4 regions of the Arthrobacter sp. 2RAF6 genome follow, and region 1 is predicted to be linked to each of the others. Evidence: riboswitches for the same ligand, from Rfam matches in the RefSeq annotation. Region 1 holds a riboswitch; each other region holds the start of a gene.
The links. Region 1 has a riboswitch for S-adenosylmethionine ahead of metX (homoserine O-acetyltransferase MetX). Riboswitches for the same ligand answer to the same signal wherever they lie in the genome.
Positions count from the first base shown of each region.

Region 2: linked by a shared signal. The riboswitch ahead of AB4Z38_RS13490 (DUF1737 domain-containing protein) and the one ahead of metX (homoserine O-acetyltransferase MetX) in region 1 are both predicted to bind S-adenosylmethionine.
Region 3: linked by a shared signal. The riboswitch ahead of AB4Z38_RS09745 (hypothetical protein) and the one ahead of metX (homoserine O-acetyltransferase MetX) in region 1 are both predicted to bind S-adenosylmethionine.
Region 4: linked by a shared signal. The riboswitch ahead of AB4Z38_RS02485 (aminotransferase class V-fold PLP-dependent enzyme) and the one ahead of metX (homoserine O-acetyltransferase MetX) in region 1 are both predicted to bind S-adenosylmethionine.

Region 1 is NZ_JBFRGF010000018.1:21,285-27,063, forward strand. It holds gene AB4Z38_RS13940 (SGNH/GDSL hydrolase family protein) at 1-453, shown strand, start outside; gene AB4Z38_RS13945 (hypothetical protein) at 521-979, shown strand; gene metX (homoserine O-acetyltransferase MetX) at 981-2,102, opposite strand; SAM riboswitch class IV at 2,116-2,231, opposite strand; gene AB4Z38_RS13955 (S8 family peptidase) at 2,447-4,816, shown strand; gene AB4Z38_RS13960 (bifunctional o-acetylhomoserine/o-acetylserine sulfhydrylase) at 4,878-5,779, opposite strand, start outside.
Region 2 is NZ_JBFRGF010000017.1:18,847-24,625, forward strand. It holds gene AB4Z38_RS13465 (PAS domain-containing protein) at 1-192, shown strand, start outside; gene AB4Z38_RS13470 (cupin domain-containing protein) at 189-716, shown strand; gene AB4Z38_RS13475 (ornithine cyclodeaminase) at 871-1,902, opposite strand; gene AB4Z38_RS13480 (Lrp/AsnC family transcriptional regulator) at 2,062-2,550, opposite strand; gene AB4Z38_RS13485 (hypothetical protein) at 2,549-2,908, shown strand; SAM riboswitch class IV at 2,987-3,099, shown strand; gene AB4Z38_RS13490 (DUF1737 domain-containing protein) at 3,110-3,367, shown strand; gene AB4Z38_RS13495 (rhodanese-like domain-containing protein) at 3,364-3,774, shown strand; gene AB4Z38_RS13500 (O-succinylhomoserine sulfhydrylase) at 3,775-4,983, shown strand; gene AB4Z38_RS13505 (glutamate--cysteine ligase 2) at 4,988-5,779, opposite strand, start outside.
Region 3 is NZ_JBFRGF010000010.1:75,395-81,173, reverse strand. It holds gene AB4Z38_RS09760 (matrixin family metalloprotease) at 1-889, opposite strand, end outside; gene AB4Z38_RS09755 (VIT1/CCC1 transporter family protein) at 936-2,099, opposite strand; gene AB4Z38_RS09750 (hypothetical protein) at 2,366-2,554, shown strand; gene AB4Z38_RS09745 (hypothetical protein) at 2,593-2,913, opposite strand; SAM riboswitch class IV at 2,928-3,047, opposite strand; gene AB4Z38_RS09740 (sodium:solute symporter) at 3,125-4,657, opposite strand; gene AB4Z38_RS09735 (helix-turn-helix domain-containing protein) at 4,961-5,536, shown strand.
Region 4 is NZ_JBFRGF010000002.1:211,175-216,953, forward strand. It holds gene rsgA (ribosome small subunit-dependent GTPase A) at 1-790, shown strand, start outside; gene hisN (histidinol-phosphatase) at 850-1,662, shown strand; SAM riboswitch class IV at 1,823-1,935, shown strand; gene AB4Z38_RS02485 (aminotransferase class V-fold PLP-dependent enzyme) at 1,971-3,395, shown strand; gene AB4Z38_RS02490 (class I SAM-dependent methyltransferase) at 3,445-4,224, shown strand; gene AB4Z38_RS02495 (metal-dependent transcriptional regulator) at 4,254-4,967, shown strand; gene AB4Z38_RS02500 (MFS transporter) at 5,054-5,779, opposite strand, start outside.

The DNA of each region.
Region 1 (5,779 bases):
ACCGTGGTTCTCTTCAACGGTCCGGACACCGTGTCATCAGTACTCGGCCGGATCCGCGGCAAGGTGGCCATCTACAACGAAAACCTCCGCACCGTGGCCGCCCGCCACGATGCCGTGATCGCTGATATGTGGTCCCTCCGGCAACTTTCGAACTCCCAGATGTGGGACGAAGACCGCCTGCATTTCTCGCCGCTCGGCCATCACACCATCGCCGCGATGGTCCTCGATTCACTCAATGTGCCGCACAACCTCGAACCGCTGTTCCCCAAGCCGCTCCCCCAGCGCAGTTGGCGCGAAGCCCGCTCGGGCGACCTCGTATGGGCGCGCGAGTATTTTGTCCCGTGGGTCATCCGCCGGATCCGGCACCAGTCCTCGGGCGATGGAATCTTGCCAAAACGCCCGACGCCGGGACCCGTCTTCGGTCCGGCTGACACCTTCGTGCCGCGGAACTGAGAGAGGACCACGGGGCGGGTCACAGGGAGCGGGACTAAGCTGGTGAAAGACCTAGGAGGCCTCCACCGTGAACAATTTGATCTTCTGGATCATCGTCTGCTCTTGGCTGATTCCCATGGGGATCCGCATGTACAACCGATCGCGCCAGCGCAGGCTCCGGAACGGTGACTACGGGAATAACAGCTACGGAAACTACCCTGGAACCCCTCCGGGACAGTTCCCCGGCCAGCAATATCCCGACGGCCCGTTTTCCGGGCAGTCCTATCCTCCACAGAACTACCCTCCACAGAACTACCCCGTCGGATACCCGGAGCAACCCCCGGTGATCATCCCGGCTGAGCCGCAACCCCCGGTGGCGACGCCCGCACGGCAGGCCGCTCGGCCGTCGTCGGCTACTCCCCAAGCGAACGCTGCGCCCCAAGGCTACCGGGCCCGGAAACTGGCCGAACTGGACCAGGAGTACAGCGACGGGAAAATCGCCATGGAGGACTACATGAAGCTCCGCCAGGAGATCATGAACGGCTGATTCAGCCGAAGAAAGCTTCGCGCAGCTGGGGACCGAGCTGGCCGATCTCGGTGAGGAAACCGTCGTGCCCGATCGGCGCCTCGATCACGTGAACGGGAACTTCTCCGGGCAAGGCCTTGGCAAGCTCGTGGGATTGTTGCGGGAAGTAGAGGCGGTCCGAGTCCACCGAGGCAACGAAGAACTTCGCCGTTGCCACGGACAGCGCCTCCTCCAATGAGCCCCGGCCGCGGGTGATGTCATGGCTCATGAGGGCCTCGGTAATGGCGATGTAGCTGTTGGCGTCGAAGCGCTGGACCAGCTTGCTTCCCTGGTGGTCCAGGTAGCTCTCCACCTGGTAGCGGCCCCGGTCCCCCAACGCGGCAGCCTGAAGGGGCGCCTCGCTGCCCTGGGCGTTCCGGCCGAAGCGGAAGTCCAGTTCATCCGCCGAACGATAGGTGATGTGGGCGATCCGCCGGGCAAGGGCCAACCCGGCCTCGGGCGCGGCCTGGCCATAGTAGTCGCCGCCCTTGAAGTCGGCGTCCTGCCGGATGGCGAGCGTCTGGGCCTGCGCAAACGCGATCTGCTCGGCAGTGCTGTACGCCCCGATCGAAATCACGGCGCATCGCTTGACGCGGTCCGGATAGCTGACGGCCCATTCGAGTGCGCGGGCACCGCCCATGGACCCGCCGACGACGGTGTGCCAGCTGTGGATCCCCAAAGCGTCGGCCAGCCGGGCTTCGGCTACGGTGCTGTCCCGCAGGGTCACGAGCGGGAAGCGGGAGCCCCACGGCCTGCCGTCAGGAGCGCTCGACGACGGCCCGGTGCTGCCATAGCAGCCTCCCACGATGTTGACGGAGACCACGAAGTAGCGGTCCGTGTCGATGGTGGCACCGGGGCCAACGAGTTGTTCCCACCAGCCTTCTTCGGCGCTCTCGCCGCGGGCCACATGGGTGCTGCCGGTCAGGGCGTGTTCCACCAGGACAGCGTTGGAAGCGTCTGCGTTGAGCCGCCCCCACGTCTCGTACGCAAGGACGACCTCCGGCAGGAAACCTCCGGCCTCCAGTTCGAGTCCGCCCACGGAAACATACTTGAGGGTTCCGTCCTGGGTACCGGAAAGGGGTATGGCTGTTACAGCAATTGTCATTCGTTGACACCTCACATCGCGCTTGCCCGCCGCCAATACAGCGAAGGGCCAGGTCTTCACCCGGGGCACCCCGCCGCGAATGGAGGGTTGCCGGCCAGCAAGCCGGGGCTGTCGCTGGCACTCATGACCTATAGGAAGAGTCTAGGAAAACCAGACCCCTCCTGACGAAGATTATGACATCTTTGTGACACTTCGCCGCGTTTTGTTCACGAAGCGGAGGCCGAGGACGTCTGAAATTGAAGAGACGGATGTTGCCTGTGTGACTGGAGATAGAATTGGGTGCAGCAGTCTGCATCCTTCGGATGCCTCCGCCGGCACTGTGCGTCACAGGAAGATTGAAGTTCGTGAAAAAGCCACTCGGCGTCGTTCCGATAGCCCTGTTCATGCTGGTATCAGGTTTCACTGTGGGAGTGCCGCTGCCGGCGCATGCCGACACAACTCCGGGAGCCGGCGAAGACCGATACGTGGTCCGTTATACGCCCGATGCGGATGTTGCAGACAAAGCCGCGGAACTGCGGTCAAGCGGAGTCTCGGTCGACAGGACGTTCACGCACGCAGTGAAGGCTGCCGTCGTCACCACGACGTCCGCCAAGGCGGCACAATTGGCCAAGTCGGGTCGGGTCGCGTCCGTGGACCGGGATATGCCGGTGCGTATTTCGGACACTCAGGCGCCAGCACCCTGGGGTCTCGATCGCACGGACCAAAGATCTCTTCCTCTGTCCGGAAGCTACACGCCACCGTCGAGCGGCGCAGGCGTCTCGATCTACGTGGTGGACAACGGCGTGCTTGGCACCCATCAGGACTTCGCCGGCCGCGTAAGCGCGGGTTGGGACGCCATTACCCGGAGCGCCCCGGCGGCCTCTCCTTGCACCGATACGTCAACATTCCCCGATGCCGGCCACGGCACGCACGTCGCCGGAATCGCGGCCGGCAGCACTTATGGAATGGCCAAATCGGCAACGATTGTGCCGATCCGGGCACTCGACTGCAAAGGCAATGGAAACACCTCCGACGTCATAGCGGGACTGGACTGGATGGTGCAGCAGCACCAGCCTGGACAGCCCGCCGTCGCAAACCTCAGCCTTTCAGGCCTTCCCGGCCAGACCAGCCAAAGCCTGGACGATGCGGTCCAAGGGGTGATCGACAACGGCATTACCGTCACCTTGGCGGCGGGCAATTCGAGCGGCGACGCTTGCACCGTGTCCCCGGCCCGGGTGCCCGCGGCTCTGACGGTGGCCGCCTCGGACATGTCGGATCGCCAGGCATTTTTCTCCAACTTTGGTTCCTGCATTGACCTATACGCTCCAGGGGTTCAGATCACGTCCGATTGGGCGACATCGAATACTGCGACTAATGTCCTCACTGGCACGTCCATGGCGGCGCCGCACGTAGCAGGCGCCGCGGCGATGCTCCTCTCCCAGCACCCTTCATGGACCCCGGCACAGGTGGCGTCGACGTTGACCACGGGGGCGACCTTCGGGGTCATCCAGTCGGCCGGAAACTGCACGCCGAACCGGCTGCTTTATGTCAGCAATTCACTCTTCACGGCACCGCCGTATCTTTCAGGCGGCTTTGTCGCGGCAGCACCCTGCAGGCAACTGGATACCCGTGACGGCACCGGCGGGGTCAACGGTCCAGTGGGGCCAGGACAAACCGTCAACGTCAAAGTCGCAGGGCACGGAGGCATCCCGGCCACGGGTGTTTCAGCGGTCGCGATGAACATCACCGTCGCCAACCCCACCTCCAACGGCTTCGTCACCGCCTACGCCGCTGGAACCCCGCAACCAAACACCTCGAACGTCAACTACGCCCCAGGGCAAATCGTCCCCAACTTCGCCATCACCCCGGTCTCAGCCGACGGAACGATCTCCTTCACCAACACTTCCTCCGGCACTGTCCAAATCATCGCCGACACCTCCGGCTATTTCCTTGGCGGTGCGGCTACCGGTGCGGGCGCGTTTTCCGCCCAAGTACCAATCCGGCAATTGGATACCCGCGACGGCACCGGTGGGGTCAACGGTCCAGTGGGGCCAGGACAAACCGTCAACGTCAAAGTCGCAGGGCACGGAGGCATCCCGGCCACGGGTGTTTCAGCGGTCGCGATGAACATCACCGTCGCCAACACCACGTCCAACGGCTTCATCACCGCCTACGCCGCTGGAACCCCGCAACCAAACACCTCCAACGTCAACTACGCCCCAGGGCAGATCGTCCCCAACTTCGCCATCACCCCTGTCTCCGCCGACGGAACGATCTCCTTCACCAACACTTCCTCCGGTACTGTCCAAATCATCGCCGACACCTCCGGCTATTTCCTTGGCGGTGCGGCTACCGGTGCGGGCGCGTTTTCCGCCCAGGCTCCTTTCCGGCAATTGGACACGCGTAACGGCACCGGCGGGGTCAACGGACCCGTGGGGCCAGGACAAACCGTCAACGTCAAAGTCGCAGGGCACGGAGGCATCCCGGCCACGGGTGTTTCAGCGGTCGCGATGAACATCACCGTCGCCGGCCCCACGTCCAACGGCTTCATCACCGCTTATGCCGCAGGAACCCCGCAACCAAACACCTCCAACGTCAACTACGCCCCAGGGCAGATCGTCCCCAACTTCGCCATCACCCCGGTCTCCGCCGACGGAACGATCTCCTTCACCAACACCTCCTCCGGCACGGTCCAACTTATCGCCGACACTTCCGGGTATTACATCGCGGGTTAACCGGGGAACGGGGCGCCCACAGGAGTGGGCGCCCCGGCATCGAACGAACCGGCAAATGCGCCTAGCTGCCCTTGGCTGCCCGGAATCCTGCCTCGAGGTCCGCGAGGATGTCGTCGATGTGCTCGATCCCGACTGACAACCGCACCAAGCCCGGGGTCACTCCGGCAACGGCCTGCTGTTCAGCGGTCAGCTGGCTGTGCGTGGTGGACGCGGGGTGGATGACCAAGGAACGGACGTCGCCGATGTTTGCCACGTGCGAATGCAGCTCCAGGGCGTCCACGAAGCGTTTGCCGGCGTCGATCCCGCCGCGGATGGTGAAGGACACCACCGCGCCGGTGCCCCGGGGGCCGTACTTCCGCCCGCGTTCGAACCACGGACTGGAAGGCAGCCCCGCGTACGCGACCGATTCGACGTCGTCGCGCCCTTCGAGCCATTGCGCCACTTTGGTGGCGTTGTCCACGTGGCGTTCCACCCGCAGGCTGAGGGTTTCGATTCCTTGGGCGATCAGGAAAGCGTTGAACGGGGAAACTGCCGAGCCGAGGTCGCGCAGGAGCTGGACCCGGGCCTTGAGGATGTAGGAGAGGTTCGCGCCGAGGGCACCGTCCTTGCCGAGGTCGCGGGCGTAGACCAGGCCGTTGTAGCTGGGGTCCGGAGTATTGAAGTTGGGGAACCGCTCAGGGTCCTTGCCGAAATCGAAGTTGCCGGAGTCCACGATGACGCCGGCGATGGCAGATCCGTGCCCGCCAAGGTACTTGGTGGCCGAATGCACCACGATGTCCGCGCCCCACTCGATGGGCCGGATCAGGTAGGGCGTGGCGAGGGTGTTGTCCACGACGAGCGGGACCCCTGCCTCGTGCGCAATGCGGGAGACGCCCTCGATGTCCAAAACATCCTGGCGGGGGTTGGAGACGACTTCGGCGAAGAAGAGCTTGGTATTTGGCTGCACTGCGTCGCGCCAGTGGT
Region 2 (5,779 bases), on a different contig from region 1:
GCCCACGACAAAGAAGTGATGGCGAGCGGAAAGCCGCTGCTCAACTTCCACGAATCCATCGCCGTCCCCAGCAAGGAGGGCGGCATGGTAAACGTGGACATCGTGACCCAAAAAGGGTTGTTGCGTGCCCTGGGCAGCAAGGAAATCATCGGGATCACCGTCTGCTTCTCACTGAAGGATCCGGTCACATGACTGGATTCGCTGAGGATTGGATCAAACAGCTGGACATGTCCCCCGCTAGCGTGGGCGGCTGGTTCGCGCCCGCGCTCGTGAGCAACGAGGATATCGCCGGTTCGGCGTTGCCTCCGCGCTTCGGCGTCGACCATCCGCTCTACAGTTCCAACTGGTACCTGCTGCAGGCGGGGGAGGTTCTCCAGTTGCACGCCCTCAAGCAGGACGAACTATGGTTCTTCCACCTGGGGACACCGATCAGGCTGCATGTCTTCTCCCGGGAGCTTGGACTTCAGGACTTTGGCTATTCCGAGGTCTTGTTGGGGCCGGATCCGGAAGCAGGCGAGACGTTGCAAGGAGTTGCCCCGAACTACACCTGGTTCGGTGCCGAGTTGGCCGGTCCGGGGTTCGCCTTGGTCAGCTGCAGCCTCTCACCGGGATACGAGAGATCGGACTCCGCGAAACCAACGGCACGGGACATCGAGTCGCTCGTTGTGAGGTTCCCCGTGCATGCCGAGCTGATCCTGCGCCTGGCGGCGGAGTAGCCGGGGTCAGCCGGGGTAGGCGGGATGCCCGGATAAAAACGTCTGGTGCGCCGGTTCTGGGGCCGGCGCACCAGGCTTCTTGCCCGTCTGACTCGCAGTTGTTGTCGTTTAACGGCCTGTTTACGACAACAACTGCGAGTCAGTTGGGGGTTTCTCAGGATCCGATGGGAGAAAGTGCCCGCACCAGGCCGAAGAGGTCCTTGGGGTCGTCGGGGTTTGCGACAAGGTCGATCTCCTCGAAGAATTCTGAACCCTCAACGGCGTCGCGGAGATACCGCAAGGCGGAAAAGTCCTCGATCGCGAAGCCCACGGAATCAAATATGGTGATCTGGTCCCTGGAGGTCCGGCCCGGCGCGTGCCCGCCCAGGACCTGCCAGAATTCGGTGACGGGAAAATCGGCGGGCATTTGCTGGATCTCGCCCTCAATCCGCGTCTGGGGGTCGTATTCCACAAAGACGTCGCCGAGGCCCAGGATGGCAGCGTCGAGTTCGGTCTTCCCCGGGCAATCGCCACCGATCGCGTTGATGTGAACACCGGGCGAGACCTGGTCTGCCGTCAGGATGGCGGCATTGGCCTTGTCCGCCGTGCACGTGGTGACGACGTCGGCGCCCTCCACTGCGTGGGCCGCCGAGCCTGCGATGGTGATGTCGAAGCCGAGCGGAGCCATGTTGCGGACGAACTTCTCCATCGCAGCAGGATCCGAGTCCCAGATCCTGACGGTGTTAATACCCAGGGCCGCCCGGAAGGCCAGGGCCTGAAACTCCGATTGGGTTCCGGTCCCGATCATCCCCATGGTGCGGACATCGGGGCGCGCGAGTTTCTTCGCGACCATCCCGGACGTAGCCGCCGTTCGCAGCGCTGTCAGCACTGTCATTTCTGCGAGGAACGTCGGATAGCCGTTGTGGACGTCGGACAGGACACCGAAAGCTGTCACGGTCTGGAAGCCACGCGCTGGATTCGAAGGGTGTCCATTTACATACTTGAAGCCGTATGTTTCCTGGTCGCTGGTGGGCATCAGCTCGATGACCCCAAATGGCGTGTGACTTGCCACCCGCGGGGTCTTGTCAAAAGATTCCCACCGCAGGAAGTCGTCTTCCAAGTATTGAATCATCTCGGAGATGATGGTCTCCGGGCCCCGCCCGGCCGTCCAGCGAACCATATTGCGGACATCGACAAAGCGCGTCATGTGCGCTCCTTTCCCTCATAAGTACTGTTGCTACGAGGCTACGGAGCGGCGATATGCATACACAATTGCCAAAGTATGTACTTTTCATTGAAAACATGTACAAAATGACGATACTCTTTTTACATAATGTTCAAGCGGGAAGCGTCCGTCATGCGGCGACTATCGCAGGACGGAACTGAGCAAAAGGCTCGTCTCGCTATTGACGATCCCCTCGATGCCGCGGATCCTCCCGAGTACCTGATCAAAGTCGCTGAGGCTTTCCGCGCGCAGCTCAGCCACGAGGTCCCATCCGCCGTTGGTGGTGTGCAGCGCCCAAATCTCGGGAAGTCCCCTGAGCTGGCGAATGACCTTGTCGGCCGATCTTCCCTCTACGGCCATGAGCGCAATGGCCCTAATCGCAAGTGGATCGACCTCGTCGCGCACCCTCGCAGTGAAACCAACGATGGTTCCAGAGGAGACAAGACGCTCGAGCCGGCTATTCACGGTGGCCCGAGCGATGCCCAGCTTACGCGCGAGGCTCGCCACAGACGCTCGGCCATCCTCCCGGAGGGCGGAGAGGAGCTGACGGTCAAGGTCGGTGAGTGCTGCCATAAAGATAAACGTATCGCCCATTCCCCAAGCGGCACTGAGTCCGTAGGGTATCGACATGAGCATCTACATCAGCCCCGACTCTGCTGCATGGTCTCTGACGGCCATGGCGACTGGTGCGTCAGCGGGATCAATCGATGATGCGAACGGTATGTCCAACCTGGTGAAGGAAATCTACGAGACAGAAGGTTTCGAAGCCCTGTCGGGTGTGGTTTTTGCCTTGGCTCATCACAACAGCCTCTCGCTGCATGCACTCGCCACGGCCACCGGGATATCCGTCCACGAGCTGCTGGAAATCCGGAAGCATCAAGGTTCCACCTTTCATCACTCCCCAACGGGAGTAGCGTCACGCTTTGACGCCGTTCCACCGCGGATCCAGGCAAGCCTGGAACCGTTGCCCAATGAAACCGAAGCCTAGGGCCGGCTGCCGCCCGGTTACGGAACATGACGACGGCCGGTGATGCGGGCCGCCGTCGTGGATGTTATTTTCTTCTTGAGTAATGAGCACCAGCGCGAAGCCCTGACTTGCTGGTCGGCAACCCTCTCTCCGGCGGGGTGCCTCAGGTGACTACTCGGCGTATCGACACTTTCGAACTGCAAGCGTGACTGAGGAGCACCAATGCCTGAACCCACCGAAGAAAAACTCTCCTACCGTCTCATCACGGGCCCTGACACCAAGGAATTCTGCGAGCGGATCTCCACCGCCCTCGCGGAGGGATACGTGCTGCACGGCAGCCCGGCCGCGACCTTCAACGGCAGCGACGTGATTGTGGCGCAGGCCATTGTCCTGCCCGCGGCGATCGCCAGCGCTGACGCAGCAGTTGCCAATGCCGTGGATCAGCTTGACGAAGAGTTCGACGGCGAGGGCCACGCATGAGCTATGCAGGCGACCTCAGCCCGCACGACGCCTGGGCCAAACTGGAGCAGGGCGCCATCCTGGTGGACGTCCGTACCGAAGGCGAGTGGGCACACATTGGCATCCCGGACACCAAAGCCACCGAAAACGATCCCCTGTTCATCCAGTGGAACCTTGCCGGCGGGATCCCCAACTCACGCTTCATCGACGATCTGAAGCAGCAGGCTCCGGAAGCAGATGGCACCGAGCTGGTCTTCCTCTGCCGCTCCGGCCAGCGTTCCATCGCTGCCGCCATCGCCGCAACGCAGGCTGGCTACACCTCGTACAACGTCCTTGAGGGCTTTGAGGGCGAGCCGGACCGCTACGGTGAGCGAACCGTGAACGGCTGGAAAAACCGTGGACTTCCGACGAACCTGGGGAACATCTAAGTGACTTTCAATCCTGACGCCGCCGGCTGGAGCCCTGGCACCCAGGCAGTCCGCGGCGGTCTTGACCGCACCAACTTCCAAGAAACGTCCGAGGCCGTCTTCCTGAACTCCGGCTTCGTCTACGAATCCGCCGCAGCCGCGGAGCGCGCGTTCACGGGCGAGGACGAACGCTTTGTCTACTCCCGTTACGGCAACCCCTCCGTAGCCACCTTCCAGGAGCGGCTCCGACTGCTCGAAGGCACCGAAGCGTGCTTCGCGACGGCGTCGGGCATGTCTGCTGTCTTCACCGCCCTCGGTGCATTGCTGGCTGCCGGTGACCGCGTGGTTGCCGCCCGCTCGCTCTTCGGCTCCTGTTTCGTCATCCTCAACGAGATCCTGCCGCGCTGGGGCGTCGAGACCGTCTTCGTCGACGGGCCTGACCTGGACCAATGGCGTGCCGCGCTGTCCGAGCCGACAACGGCAGTGTTCTTCGAGTCGCCGTCGAACCCCATGCAGGAAATCGTGGACATCGCCGCGGTGAGCGAGCTTGCGCACGCGGCCGGCGCCACCGTCGTCGTCGACAACGTCTTTGCCACTCCCCTGCTGCAGCGCTGCGGCGATCTCGGCGCAGACGTGATCGTCTACTCGGGCACCAAGCACATCGATGGCCAAGGCCGGGTCCTGGGCGGAGCAATCCTGGGTACCAAGGAGTTCATCGACGGTCCCGTCAAGCAGCTCATGCGGCACACCGGACCCTCGCTTTCCGCGTTCAACGCCTGGGTCCTGACCAAAGGCCTGGAGACCATGGCGCTGCGCGTCAACCACTCCTCGGCGTCTGCGTTGCGGATCGCCGAATGGCTTGAGGAACAGCCGGCCATCAGCTGGGTCAAGTACCCCCTGCTGAAGTCGCACCCGCAGTACGAGCTCGCCGCAAAGCAAATGAAGGCCGGCGGAACCGTGCTCACCATTGAGCTGCTCCCCTCTGCGGGGCGATCGGCAAAAGAGGCCGCCTTCGCACTGCTGGACGGGCTCGCCGTCATCGACATCTCGAACAACCTGGGCGACTCCAAGTCCCTCATCACCCACCCCGCCACCACCACGCACCGCGCCATGGGTCCGGAAGGCCGCGCGGCCATTGGCCTGAGCGACGGCGTCGTGCGGCTTTCGGTGGGGCTGGAGGATGTGGACGACCTCATCGGGGACCTGGAGCGGGCCCTCAAGCAGGTCTAGGCGGTTAGCCCGGCGCTTCGCGCCAGTCCTGGCGCACCCAGGTGAGGACGGGCAGCGGCTTGGTGTCGCTCTCGTCCTTCTCCGAGCGCATCGTGATCTGAACGGCGTGCTCGACGACGGCGGCCAACCCGGCGGCGTCGGGCGCGCCCCCGTTGCTCTCGCTCCAGCGCTCGGCAACACCACGCTGTTCGATAGCGCCGTTGCCACGGCCTAGGATGGCTGCCACACCGGTTTGGACCAAGTCGAATTCACCTTGTTCGGCGAGCACGGGCTCCAGATACTCCACCAACGACCAGACGACGTCCGCGGCGGGCTCCGGGCGGAACGTTCCAAAGTCCAGCAGTTCGGTGCGCAGTCCAAAATTGCTTGCCTGCCAGGACGCCATCCGCAAAAGGGCCGTGGGCACGGCGGCCGGCTCTATTCCGGCATGGTACTCACGAACGGAAGTTTCAACCAAGGCCCTGACGAGCACCGCGATGAGCGCCGCATCCTCGGCCCGTAGGCAGACATCGGCCACCCGGACCTCCACCGTGGGAACGTGCCGGGACAGCCTGGCGTCGAAGTAAACCATCCCCTCGTCCAGCAACACTCCCGTTTCGATGAGCCTCCTGACAACCCGCCGGTACGCTGCCAAGGAACCGAAGATGGCTGATGGCCCCGACGAGGGCCAGCGGTTCCACGCCTGCGTCCGGTAGCTCTCAAAACCCGTAGCCAGGCCGCGCCAGTAGGGCGAATTGGCGCTGATGGCGGTGAAGACAGCGAGCTTGTCCCGGATGCGGTCCAGGACCATCACGCC
Region 3 (5,779 bases), on a different contig from region 1:
GTTTGAAGAGTCCGTTCAGGTCTCCGTCCGCCAAGCCATCCGGGGCGCCGATCTCCGGGTACATGAGCTGGATTGGATCTTCTACGTGGTCAAGGCCCACCACGTGGCCAAGTTCGTGTTGAATCACGGCCGAGACGTAATGCGCGCCGCCGGAGACGCCCAGCAGCTCCGTGATTTGCGGGGCGTCCAGGTCCAGGCTTCCCGAAACGTAGCTCTTGGGTCCGGTGCCGAAGCTGTACATGGTGCTGCCGCCGGTGCCGATGACGGATCCGGTCAACGCCGGAGCCGCTTCGGGAGTGGTCCAGGAAATCAGGAGGGGTGCCCAACGATCTCCGTAGAGCGCAGGCTGGTATGGCTTGCGCTTCTCGGAGGGGTTTTCCGTGGTGGCGCCGTCGTCAACGAATTTGAGGCCTGTGGCGTCGGCGATCTTGGCGATGGCGTCGGCGATGAGCCCTTCGGATCCGGCCGGGGCGAGGGCGGCGTTGACCACGTAATGCAATGGCCGGCACGGAGAGTAGCCCACCGGCGTGCCGTCGGCGTTGGTGGCCAGGAACTTGTAGGAGTTGCTGGCCACGGCAGGCTTGGCGGGGGAGCCGAGCGGGTGCCCGGCTTCTTCCAGGCCAGGCGGCGGGGTATCCGGCGCACGGGCCGCCTTTTGTGGCCCTTGCCCGGAAGCCGCGTCCTGCCCTGGGCTGCTTGCCGTGGCATGGGCGGAAGGAGCCAGGTTCGGAAGCAATCCGGTGATGCCGGGGCCGCCCCGGAGGAATCCACTGACAAGCGCGGCTACGGCAGCGACGGCCGCCACCACCATCAAGTTTCGGAACAGGGCCAGAACGGTACTGGCGCGCTTGGGCGGCGGGCCGCCGTCGTACCCGTAGTTTGAATGCAAGTCTTCCCCCAAGTCCCTGCACCGGCGCTCCGTTGCGCCGGCGCTACTAACCGATGACAGCGCCGAAGACGAGTCCCAGCCCATACGTGGCCGCGGCCGCACCGAGCCCGATGGCGAGTTGCCGGAGGCCGCGGGTCAGCGGCGAGGTTCCGGACAACAAGCCGACGACGGCGCCAGTCGACAGAAGCGCGATGCCCACCAGCGTACCCGCCACAGCAAGCGCCGCGAAGCCGGTCATGCCGAAGATGAACGGCAGGATGGGCACGATGGCTCCCGAAGCGAAGAAGCAGAAGCTTGAGATCGCGGCTCCCCAGGCGGAGCCCACGGCCTCGTGCTCATTGACGGTTTCTTCCACTTCGGGGTGGAGCGAGAGGCTGGGATCGCAATCGCAGGTGTAGAGGCCCATGCGCTCCGCGGCCCGGTGTTCGGCGGCTTCGTGGGACATGCCCCGGGCCAAATACACGAGGACCAGCTCGTTGTGCTCGATGTCCAGGGCTGGTGCTGCGGTCAGCGTGGCCTGGGTGGGGCGCGTGGCCTTGAGGAGCTCGAGCTGCGAGCGGACCGAGACATACTCGCCGGCACCCATGGAGAGGGCGCCCGCCAGCAGGCCGGCGATGCCGCTGAACAGGACCACGGTGGCGGGAACGCCGGTGGCAGCCATGCCCATCACGAGGGAAAGGTTGCTGACCAGGCCATCGTTGGCGCCGAATACGGCCGCGCGGAAGGTGCCGGACAACCTGTTGCGGCCGCGCGTCGCCAGGCCGCGGACTACTTCTTCGTGGATCTGTTCGTCGGCCGCCATGGCGCGGGTCGCTGCTGGATCCTTCGCGTAAGGCGAGCGGCCTTCAGCCCGTTGGGCGAGGGCCAACACGAACACAGATCCAAAGTTCCGGGCCAGGAAGCCGAGCATTTGGCTCCGGACCGAGGCCGCCTTCGGCATGCCGGCATGTTCGCCGAGGAGCTTGAGCCAGTGTGCCTCATGGCGGCCCTCGGCCTCTGCGAGGGCCAAAAGGATTGCGCGTTCCTCGCCGTCGCGGCGCTGCGCCAGTTGGCGGTACACGGCGGCCTCGGCCCGCTCGTCCGCCAAGTACTGCCGCCAGCGCTTGATGTCCGACGACGACGGGGGAGTCTTGGTGCCTGCTCCGTCTTGCGATGGACTGCTTGAGTCCGAGGGATTGTCTGAATGCGAGGGTTTTGTGTGCGGTTGCACCGGGACTCCTGGGTTGCTGGGGCGGGCTTCATCGCCTCATTGCAGCTCCACTTTATCGCCAATTTCCGTGGTTTTTCGGCCGGTAATCCTCACCGGACGTTTTCGGCGCGCCTCAAAAACGGGAGGCTCCCGGCAGGCCTTGACCACAGCAGGGGGCAGTGCTGGGATGGATGGACAGGGTCCACGAATTGGCGGGGTAGCGTTGGACCGGCTGCCTGATTTGCCTGTGCGATGGGCTCAGCGGCACGTCGAACGGAGGTTGCACCATGGACAGCACCGAGACCCACGCCCGCCACCCCGACCGTCCCACGGTCGAGGCCGATCCCGCCTATGACTACAGCGAGGACCTGGCGGTGGAGGAAGACTGGGAAGACCAGCCCGAGGTTCTTGACGATGACGAACGGGTGGTTCCGCTCGACGCCGAGGAACACCGTGAGGCTGAAGAGATCGAATAGCCCCGGCCCGCTGAACCCGGCTTGCCGAACCCTCCTAGTTAAAACGCGCTCAGGATGAAGTGCCTCTGCACGCCTGCCCGGTGCCCGGTTGCCGCCACCGTAAGGGTGAGTTTCCGTGTCGCGGGGAACCAGCGGGCGGGCTGGACGGCTTTGGAGAGCGCTTCGGTGATGAGCCGAGGCTCATGATGCCAATAGCGTTCCAGGTTTCCGTCCACCACTAACGTGATGGAGCCTTGGGAGAGGTCGACGCCGGGAATCACCCGGACGAACTCGTCCACCCGCCGGGAGCGGGGCAACAAGAGGGTGCCGGACTGGGTGGTGCGGTCGGCTGTGGGATTGGCGCCGTTTTCGAAAGGCATGGCCTTCTCCTGGGGAGTTGCTCTTGCCCGTTCGGTTGTCTCTGGTCCGAGCCGGGCCGCTTCTTCATCCGAACCACCCGCGAACATGGGGTTGGCGTGTGGCAAGTCGGAGCTTGGCGCCACATCTCTTGAAGCTGTTCCTACTGTACATGCGGCGCCGCACCCTCGAGGAGAAGGTGCGGCGCCGCCGTCGTACTTAACTTGGTGAAGCTCAGTGGCTGGCCACCGGGTGGACCTCCAAGGGGAGTTCCTCGGTGACCGCTCCGGCAACGCGACGGTCCCAGGCTTCCCGGACCTCGGGCGAGGTGGGCGGCGTCAGCAGGGAGACTACAACATACACCAGCAGCGAGGCTCCGAGGCCCCAGTAGATGGGATCGTTGGCGTAGACGCCGTCTTCGCTGGGGATGATTCCCGTGGCGTAAGCGATCAACAAAGCCAGGGTCAGTATGGACCCGACGGCCATCGACCAGGCTGCGGCAATACCGGTGCCGCGCTTCCAGACCAAGCCGCCCAGGATGGCAACCAGCAGGCCACCCACCAGGATGTCGTAGGCGATGGTCAGGGCCACCACGACGTCTTGCGCCGCCATGGAGATCAGCACGGCCACGATGCCCAGTCCTAGGACCCAGTAGCGGTTGGCCTTGACGTCGTGCTCCGGGTTTTCGGTGTCGTCGGTGTTGATCGTCTTGCCGAACCAGCTGGCCACGAACGGGACCACGTCGGCGCGGGCAACGGTGGCTGCGGCGATGAGGGCTCCGGAAGCGGTGGACATCATGGCCGCGACTGCTGCGGCCATGACAAGGCCGCCGATCCCGATCGGCAGGATGTGGGTGGCAACCTCGGCGTAGACAACGTCCTTGCCAAGGGCCTTCACGTCGATGTTGGGCAGGGCAACGCGGGCGGCCAGGCCGATCAAAGCCCCGGCGACGCCGTACAGGACGCAGTAGATGCCGGCAGTGGCGCCGCCCCAACGGGCCACCTTGGGGGTCTTGGCGGTAAAGACGCGCTGCCAAATGTCCTGGCCGATCAGCAGGCCCAGGGTGTAGACCACGAAGTACGTGATGATGGTCTGCGCTCCGATGCCGTCCAACTGGAAGAAGCTGGCGTCAACGCGGGCACGGATGCCGTCGAAGCCGCCGGCGGCGTTGAGGACGAACGGGAGCATGAGGAAGAAGATGCCCACTGTCTTGATGATGAACTGCACCTGGTCGGCGAGGGTGATGGACCACATGCCGCCGATCGTGGAGTAGACCAGGACGATGGCGCCGCCGACGGCGATGGCGAGCCAGCGCTCCCAGCCGAAGAGGACAACGAAGATGGTGGCGTAGGCGCCGGTGGACGTGGCACACAGCATGAGGGTATAGGCGAGCATGACGATGCCGGAGGTCTGCGTGGCGCGCTGGCCGTAACGCAGGCTCAGCATCTGGGAGACCGTGTAGATCTTCAGTCTCTGGATGGTGCCGGCGAAAAGCAGGCTCAGGAGGAGGACGCCCGAACCGATCGCGACTACCAGCCACATTCCGGAGATGCCGAACTTGTAGCCGAGGCCGACGCCGCCAACCGTCGATGCACCGCCGAGGACGACGGCGGCCATGGTGCCGGTGTAGAGCATCGGACCAAGGCGGCGCCCTGCCACCAGGAAGTCGCTGTTGTTCTTGGTGCGCGACTTGCCCCACCAGCCGAAGGCCAGCATGGCGAGCAAATACACCACCACGATCGCAATATTGATGAACGAAGAGTCCACGGTTGGCTCCTGAAAGTGATGCGCAGAGCTCTGGGGGATTCCGACGCCGGTCCGCTGGGTTTCGTGCGGGGTTGCGGAAGGTCTCTGCGCTGGTGATTGGGGAGAGTAGTCTGTGATGTATGCCTCACAAACAACACTTGTTGCCTATGAGGATACGTAGTGATGCGAGTAACAGTCAAGACGCTGTCTTGCGGAGCGGACTCATCGGCGGCCCTCCAGCTAGCCAAAGGCGCTGCCACGCGGGCGATCCGGCTACTATTGCTGCAATGACAGGGCCGCATAAACGGCCTGAAAGGTTCGTGAATGAAGGCTCTCCCCGTTGAACCGAGCAACGTCCCCGTTGCCATCGGTTCCAGAATCCGTGCCGCCCGCCAATCGCAGCGCCTCACCATCGAGCAGGTTGCCGACGCCACCGGCCTGACCAAAGGGTTCCTGAGCCGTGTGGAGCGTGATCTGACATCGCCGTCGGTCGCTTCCCTTGTGACGCTTTGCCAAGTTCTTTCGGTGTCCATCGGGGACCTTTTCGCCGCACCGGAGACCCATCTGACCCGGCGCGACGATGGGCCGCGGATTTCGCTCGGCGGCCAGGGAATCGTTGAGCGGCTCCTGACCGCCCGATCGGAACGGCGGCTACAGATCCTGCAGGCCTCCATCGAGCCCCGCGGCCGGGGAGAAGCCGAGCTTTACGCCGTCGATTGCGACGTCGATGTCCTGCACGTCGTCAAGGGCCGCATCAAATTGATCCTTACCAACGAGGAGTACGAGCTCGAAGAGGGAGACACGCTGTCCTTCCCGGGACGCGAACCCCACACCTGGGTCAACCCGACGGACGAGCCCGTTGAGGTGCTCTGGATCCTGGTGCCGGCAGCCAGCCGCTGACGCTGGTGCGCTGCACGCCCGGCGTGCAAGGTCGAAACGCGGCGTAACACGCCTGAAACATGACTGACTTCTGGATTTAACGCTGGGGCCTGCGGTGTTACGTGCCTGAAATGATCCGTGCCGAATGCTGAAACAGCGCGGCTGTACCTTCGAGTCAAGGCAACTCGTCAAGGTCGGTATCGCGTGCGGTACCAGGACCTGTTCGTTTTAAAAATGGTCTCGCCGTGCGGGCGCCATGGAGCG
Region 4 (5,779 bases), on a different contig from region 1:
AAGTGCCGATGACACGGATCCGATCGAACGGGCCGTCGTCGCCAACGCCGACCAGCTCGTGGTGGTGGTCGCGGCCGCCAACCCGGAGCCGCGCACCGGATTCATCGACCGCGCCTTGGTGGCAGCGTACGACGCCGGAATCGAGCCGCTGCTGCTCGTCACCAAGGCCGATGTCAAGGATCCGACGGAATTGCTCGCCAACTATGTGAGCCTTGGTTTCCCCATCATCATCAGCCGGACGGCGGACGCAGGCGCCTCCGGCATCGACGCACGTTCCGACGACGGCTTGTCGGCCCGCCTCGATGGCGACGCCGTCGGCCAATTGCGGGACTACCTCGACGGCAAGGTCACCGTGCTCCTGGGCCATTCCGGCGTCGGGAAGTCCACCATGGTGAATGCCCTCACCGGCGCCGAACGCGCCACGGGCGGGGTCAACGCTGTGACGGGGCGCGGACGCCATACCTCGTCCTCTGCCCTTGCCCTGAAACTCAGCGACGCCCCCGGCGGCAGCTGGATCATCGATACGCCCGGCATCCGTTCCTTCGGCCTCGCCCACGTGAACCCGGACCGCATCCTGCATGCCTTCCCGGATCTGGAACCCGGAACGGAAATGTGCGAGCGAGGCTGCAAGCACGATGCATCCGCAGTTCGATGCGGACTGGATTCCTGGGTCGCCGACGGCCACGCTGGCGACGCAGGCCCCGCCCGCTTGGCGTCGTTGCGCCGGCTCCTCGGCGCGGACCCGCGCATGGAAGCCCAAGAGGCAAAGGAACTGGGCACGGTCAATTAACAGCCCGGTTGCCGTCCTACCTCCCCGGCTCACCCGCGAATAGACGGTAGTTTGGAACCATGACCCAACCCGATTCGAGCTACAACGACGACCTGCGGCTGGCACACGTCCTGGCCGACTCCGTCGATTCCCTGACAATGGAGCGGTTCAAGGCACTGGACCTCCAGGTTGAGACCAAACCCGACCTGAGCCCCGTCACCGATGCCGACAAAGCCGCCGAGGAAGCAATCCGCGGGCAGCTCTCCCGTTCCCGCCCCCGCGACGCAGTCCTTGGCGAAGAATTCGGCAGCACGGGCCACGGCTCGAGGCGTTGGATCATCGATCCCATCGACGGGACCAAGAACTTCGTGCGTGGCGTACCCGTCTGGGCTACGCTGATCGCCCTCGTGGACGAGGGCGAGGTAGTAGTCGGGCTCGTGAGCGCTCCGGCACTCGGCAAGCGTTGGTGGGCGGCCAAGGGCTCGGGCGCTTACATGGGCCGATCGCTGGCCGCAGCCACCCGGCTGAAGGTTTCCAACGTGTCGCGGCTTGAAGATGCGTCGCTTTCCTACTCCGAGCTGTCCGAGTGGAAGCAGCATGGTTCGCTGGACAACTTCCTGGGCCTTGAGAACGATGTCTGGCGCAGCCGCGCGTACGGTGATTTCTGGTCCTACTGCCTGGTGGCCGAGGGCGCCGTGGATATCGCCGCCGAGCCGGAACTCCAGGTCTACGACATGGCGGCCTTGGTGCCGATCGTGACCGAGGCCGGGGGACGCTTCACGTCCTTGGACGGCGCGGATGGTCCCTTCGGCGGAAACGCCGTCGCCACCAACTCGATCCTGCACTCCGAGGTCCTCAAGAGGCTCAACCCCGAGCTCGACGACCTCCTTTAATCCATCGTCTTCACTGAATAAACGACGGCGGACGCCCCCTTTTGGGAGCGTCCGCTGCTTTTTCTTCGGCGGAAGGCACATTTTTCCGGCCGTGTAACAATCCGCTTAACAATCCGGGTCACATTGGAACCAGCCTTGCCGGTGTCCTACGCTCTTTACAGGTCACGAGTGCCAGCGCGAAACCCCGGTTTGCTGGCCGGCAACCCTCCATCGCGGCGGGGTGCCCCGGGTGACGACCCGGCCGGTCCGGAACGGATGCGGCAAGCGCGGACCCCCTGCACGCAGGGGTCCCTCTTGAGTGAGGTCCCATGAGCACAGCCATATTTACTTCCCCGGCTCTTTCGGTGAACAACGAATCTGCACAGCAGCGCGCTGAATCCCCGCCTCGGGCATCACGCCCACTGGCCGCTGTCACGGGCGCGGAGTTGCAAGCACCCCTGATCCAGGGCGGCCACATACGCTACGCCAACCTTGACTACGGCGCGTCCGCACCCGCCCTTACCGTGGTTTCCGCGTACCTCAACGAGATCCTGCCGTACTACGCGAGCGTCCACCGCGGCGCAGGCTATGCCTCCCAGATCAGCACCTCGGTCTACGAAAACGCCCGCAACATCGTCCGTGACTTTGTTGGCGGGCGGCCGGACGATTCCGTCATTTTCACCCGCAACACCACCGATTCCCTCAATCTTCTGGCCGGCTGCTTGCCGGTTGAGGACGGCAGGCATACTGGCGAGGTCCTTTACCTGGACATCGAGCACCACGCCAATCTGCTCCCCTGGCAAGGCGTCCCCCACCGCAGCATTGTTGCCGCGGGAACGTTGTCCGAGACGGTGGCCAACGTCCGCACGGCACTCTCCCATGGTGGCATCAGCCTCCTGGCAGTCACCGGCGCGTCGAACGTGACCGGCGAGATCCTGCCCATCAAGGACCTCGCTGCGTTGGCCCACGAATTCGGTGCGCGGATTGTGGTGGACGCTGCCCAGCTCGCTCCACACCGCCGCATCGACATCGCCGCCGCGGATGTTGACTACTTGGTTTTCTCGGGGCACAAGCTTTATGCGCCGTTCGGCGCGGGTGTCCTGGTGGGCCGCCCCGACTGGCTCGACGCCGGAACACCGCACCTCGCCGGAGGCGGCGCCGTCCGCGAGGCTCGCCTCGATTCCGTCAGCTGGGCCACGGGCCCGGCCAGGCACGAAGGCGGCTCGCCGAACGTACTCGGCGCTGCCACCCTCGCCCGGGCCACGCAGGTCATCGCCAGCCTCGACCACGATGAATGGCACGCCCACGAGGCCGCGATCCGCTCGCATCTGGTCGAGGGCCTCAAGGAAATCGACGGCGTAACCGTGCACCAGATCTTCAGCGACACCGATCCCCAGGACACCATCGGCGTCGTGAACTTCTCGCTCCAGGGCTACGATGCCGGACTCGTCGCGGCCTACCTTGCGGCCGAGCACGGCATTGGCCTGCGCGACGGACGCTTTTGCGCCCACCCGCTGCTCAAGCGCCTCGGCCTTCCCTCCGGATCCCTCCGCGCCAGTTTCGGCGTGGGCTCGCGCTTGGAAGACGCCACCCGGCTCATCGCGGGCATCCAGGCGCTCAAGAGCAATGGCCTTGGCTGGGACTATGTGGTGGATGCCGGCCGGTGGGTACCGGCGAACGACCACCGAACTTACCCGGAGTGGGCTCCCAACACTCCCGGGACCGCGGGTGCCGCTCCCTGCAGCATCGACTGATTGCGGTAGATTCGTAGGGTATTTTCCTGCCCTACGAAGGAGTTCCTGCGTGGCCCCGCGACCCCCCAAAGGCACGTCAGCCGGCCCGAAACTCTATGAGGAGCGGCGCCTTGAACTCGGCCGGAGTTTCCAGGACGGCGGAGAACACTATGACCGCGTCCGGCCCGGCTACCCTGCGGATTCGGCTGACTGGCTGCTGCCTGAAGGCGCACGGGACGCGGCAGACATCGGCGCCGGCACCGGAAAGTTCACCTCGCTCCTCGTCGAGCGAGGGCTCACGGTGTCCGCAGTGGACCCTTCCACGGACATGCTCACCCAGCTGCGCAAAACATACCCACAAGTGACCGCATTGGAGGGCACGGCCGAGGCAACTGGGCTGGCGGACTCAGCATTCGACGTCGTCAGCGTTGCCCAAGCCTGGCACTGGTGCGATCCCCTCGCCGCCAGCATCGAGATCGCCCGGATCCTTAGACCCCAGGGCGTCATCGGCTTGATCTGGAACCAATTGGACACTTCAGTGCCCTGGGTCCATCGCCTGTCCCGCATCATGCATGCCGGCGATGTCCACAAACCGGACTTCCGGCCTGTGGTGGGCCCGGAGTTCGCCGGTCTCGAAAGTCACCTGACGCGCTGGGCGGATCCCGTGACTCCGGCCGACATCCTCGAACTCGTGAAGTCGCGCAGCTACTATCTGAGGGCGAATGACGCCGTCCGGGCCAAGGTCATGGGCAATCTTCAGTGGTACCTCTTCGAACATCTGGGGCATATCGAGGGCGAGATCATCCCGTTGCCCTATCTCACGCAGAGCTGGCGGGCGCGGAAAGTCTGATTCGACCGGTTCACGATAGGCTTGGAACCGTGAAGACCAGTGCGCCCTCCTCCTCGATCGAGGACTACGTCAAGGTCATCTACTCCTTTACGGAGTGGCAGGACAAACCCATCACGTCCTCGCAGCTCGCGCAGCGGCTCGGCGTCGCCAATTCCTCCGTCTCGGAGATGGTCCGAAAGCTCAAGGACCAAGGCCTCGTGGACCACCAGCCCTACAGCGCCATTACCTTGACCCCCCAGGGAATGCAGCTTGCCTTGGGCATGGTCCGCCGGCACCGCCTGATCGAGACGTACCTCGTGAGGGAGTTGGGCTACAGCTGGGATGAAGTCCACGACGAGGCCGAGATGCTCGAGCACGCCGTCTCGGAGACGTTCATCGATCGCATGGCCGCCAAGCTGGGCAACCCCGGACGCGATCCCCATGGTGACCCCATCCCCGCTGCGGACGGTTCGGTCAGCCTGCCGCATGCGCACCGTATGATCGAGCTCGACGACGGCCATTCCGGGAAGATCACCCGGATCAGCGACGAAAACCCGGAGCTGCTGCGCTACCTGTCCGCCGAGGAAATCGACCTTGATGCCAGCGTCCAGGTGATTGGCCGCAAACCATTCGGAGGTGCGCTCGTGGTCCGGATCGGAAAAGGTCCGCGCAGCCGCGACTACGATCTCGCCGATGAGGTCGCCTCGGCGTTGTGGGTAGCCACGGACACCGTCCACGAAGGCTGCGTCCTCGCGGAACGCTGACGAAGCTGTGTTCTGGAAAGCTGTGTCTTGGAAAGCTGTGTTCTGGAAAGCTGTGTCTTGGAAAGCGGTGTCTTGGAAAGCACAGTTCAGGCGCGCTGGGCGGCCGTCCCGCCGTCGTCGGGTGCTGGACCTTCCGGAGAGTCCACCACTGCAGCGCCCAGCACCGGGTTCCGGATCCCGACGGCGGATGCCGCCGCCCCGAGGAAGAACAGTACGGCGGTGACCACCAAGGCATTCATGAGACCTTGGCGGCTGAAGACCGGGCCGATGATGAGCCCGGCAAATGCTATGCAGATCAAGCCGGCAATGCGGGCCACTGCGTTGTTCACTGCGGAGCCGATCCCGGCCTCTTCGGTGGGTACTGCGCCGAGGATCGCCGCGGTGAGGGGCGCCACCAAGGTGCTGAGGCCGATCCCGAAAACGATCTGCCCTGGCAGCACTTCGGTCCAGTAGTTCAGGGGCTCTTGGACGGCCAAGGTCATGAGAAAACCGATTCCACAGATGAACGGCCCGGCCGTCATGAACCATCGTGGACCATACTTGCCCGCCAGTCCACCGAAGAATGAGGCCGTGAGCATCAGCAGGACCGTCGCGGGGAGCAACGCGATGCCCGCAGTTGTGGCTTTCATCCCTCCCACTTGCTGCAAGTAGATGCCTACGGCGAAGAAGCCGAGGGACAGGGCGCCGTAAATGGCCAGTGTGGCGATGTTTCCCCATCCGAAATTACGGATGCCGAAGAGCCGCAGGGGCAACATTGGCTCGGGCGTCCTCGCTTCGTGGATCAGGAAGAGGACCAAGCCAACGGCTCCGAC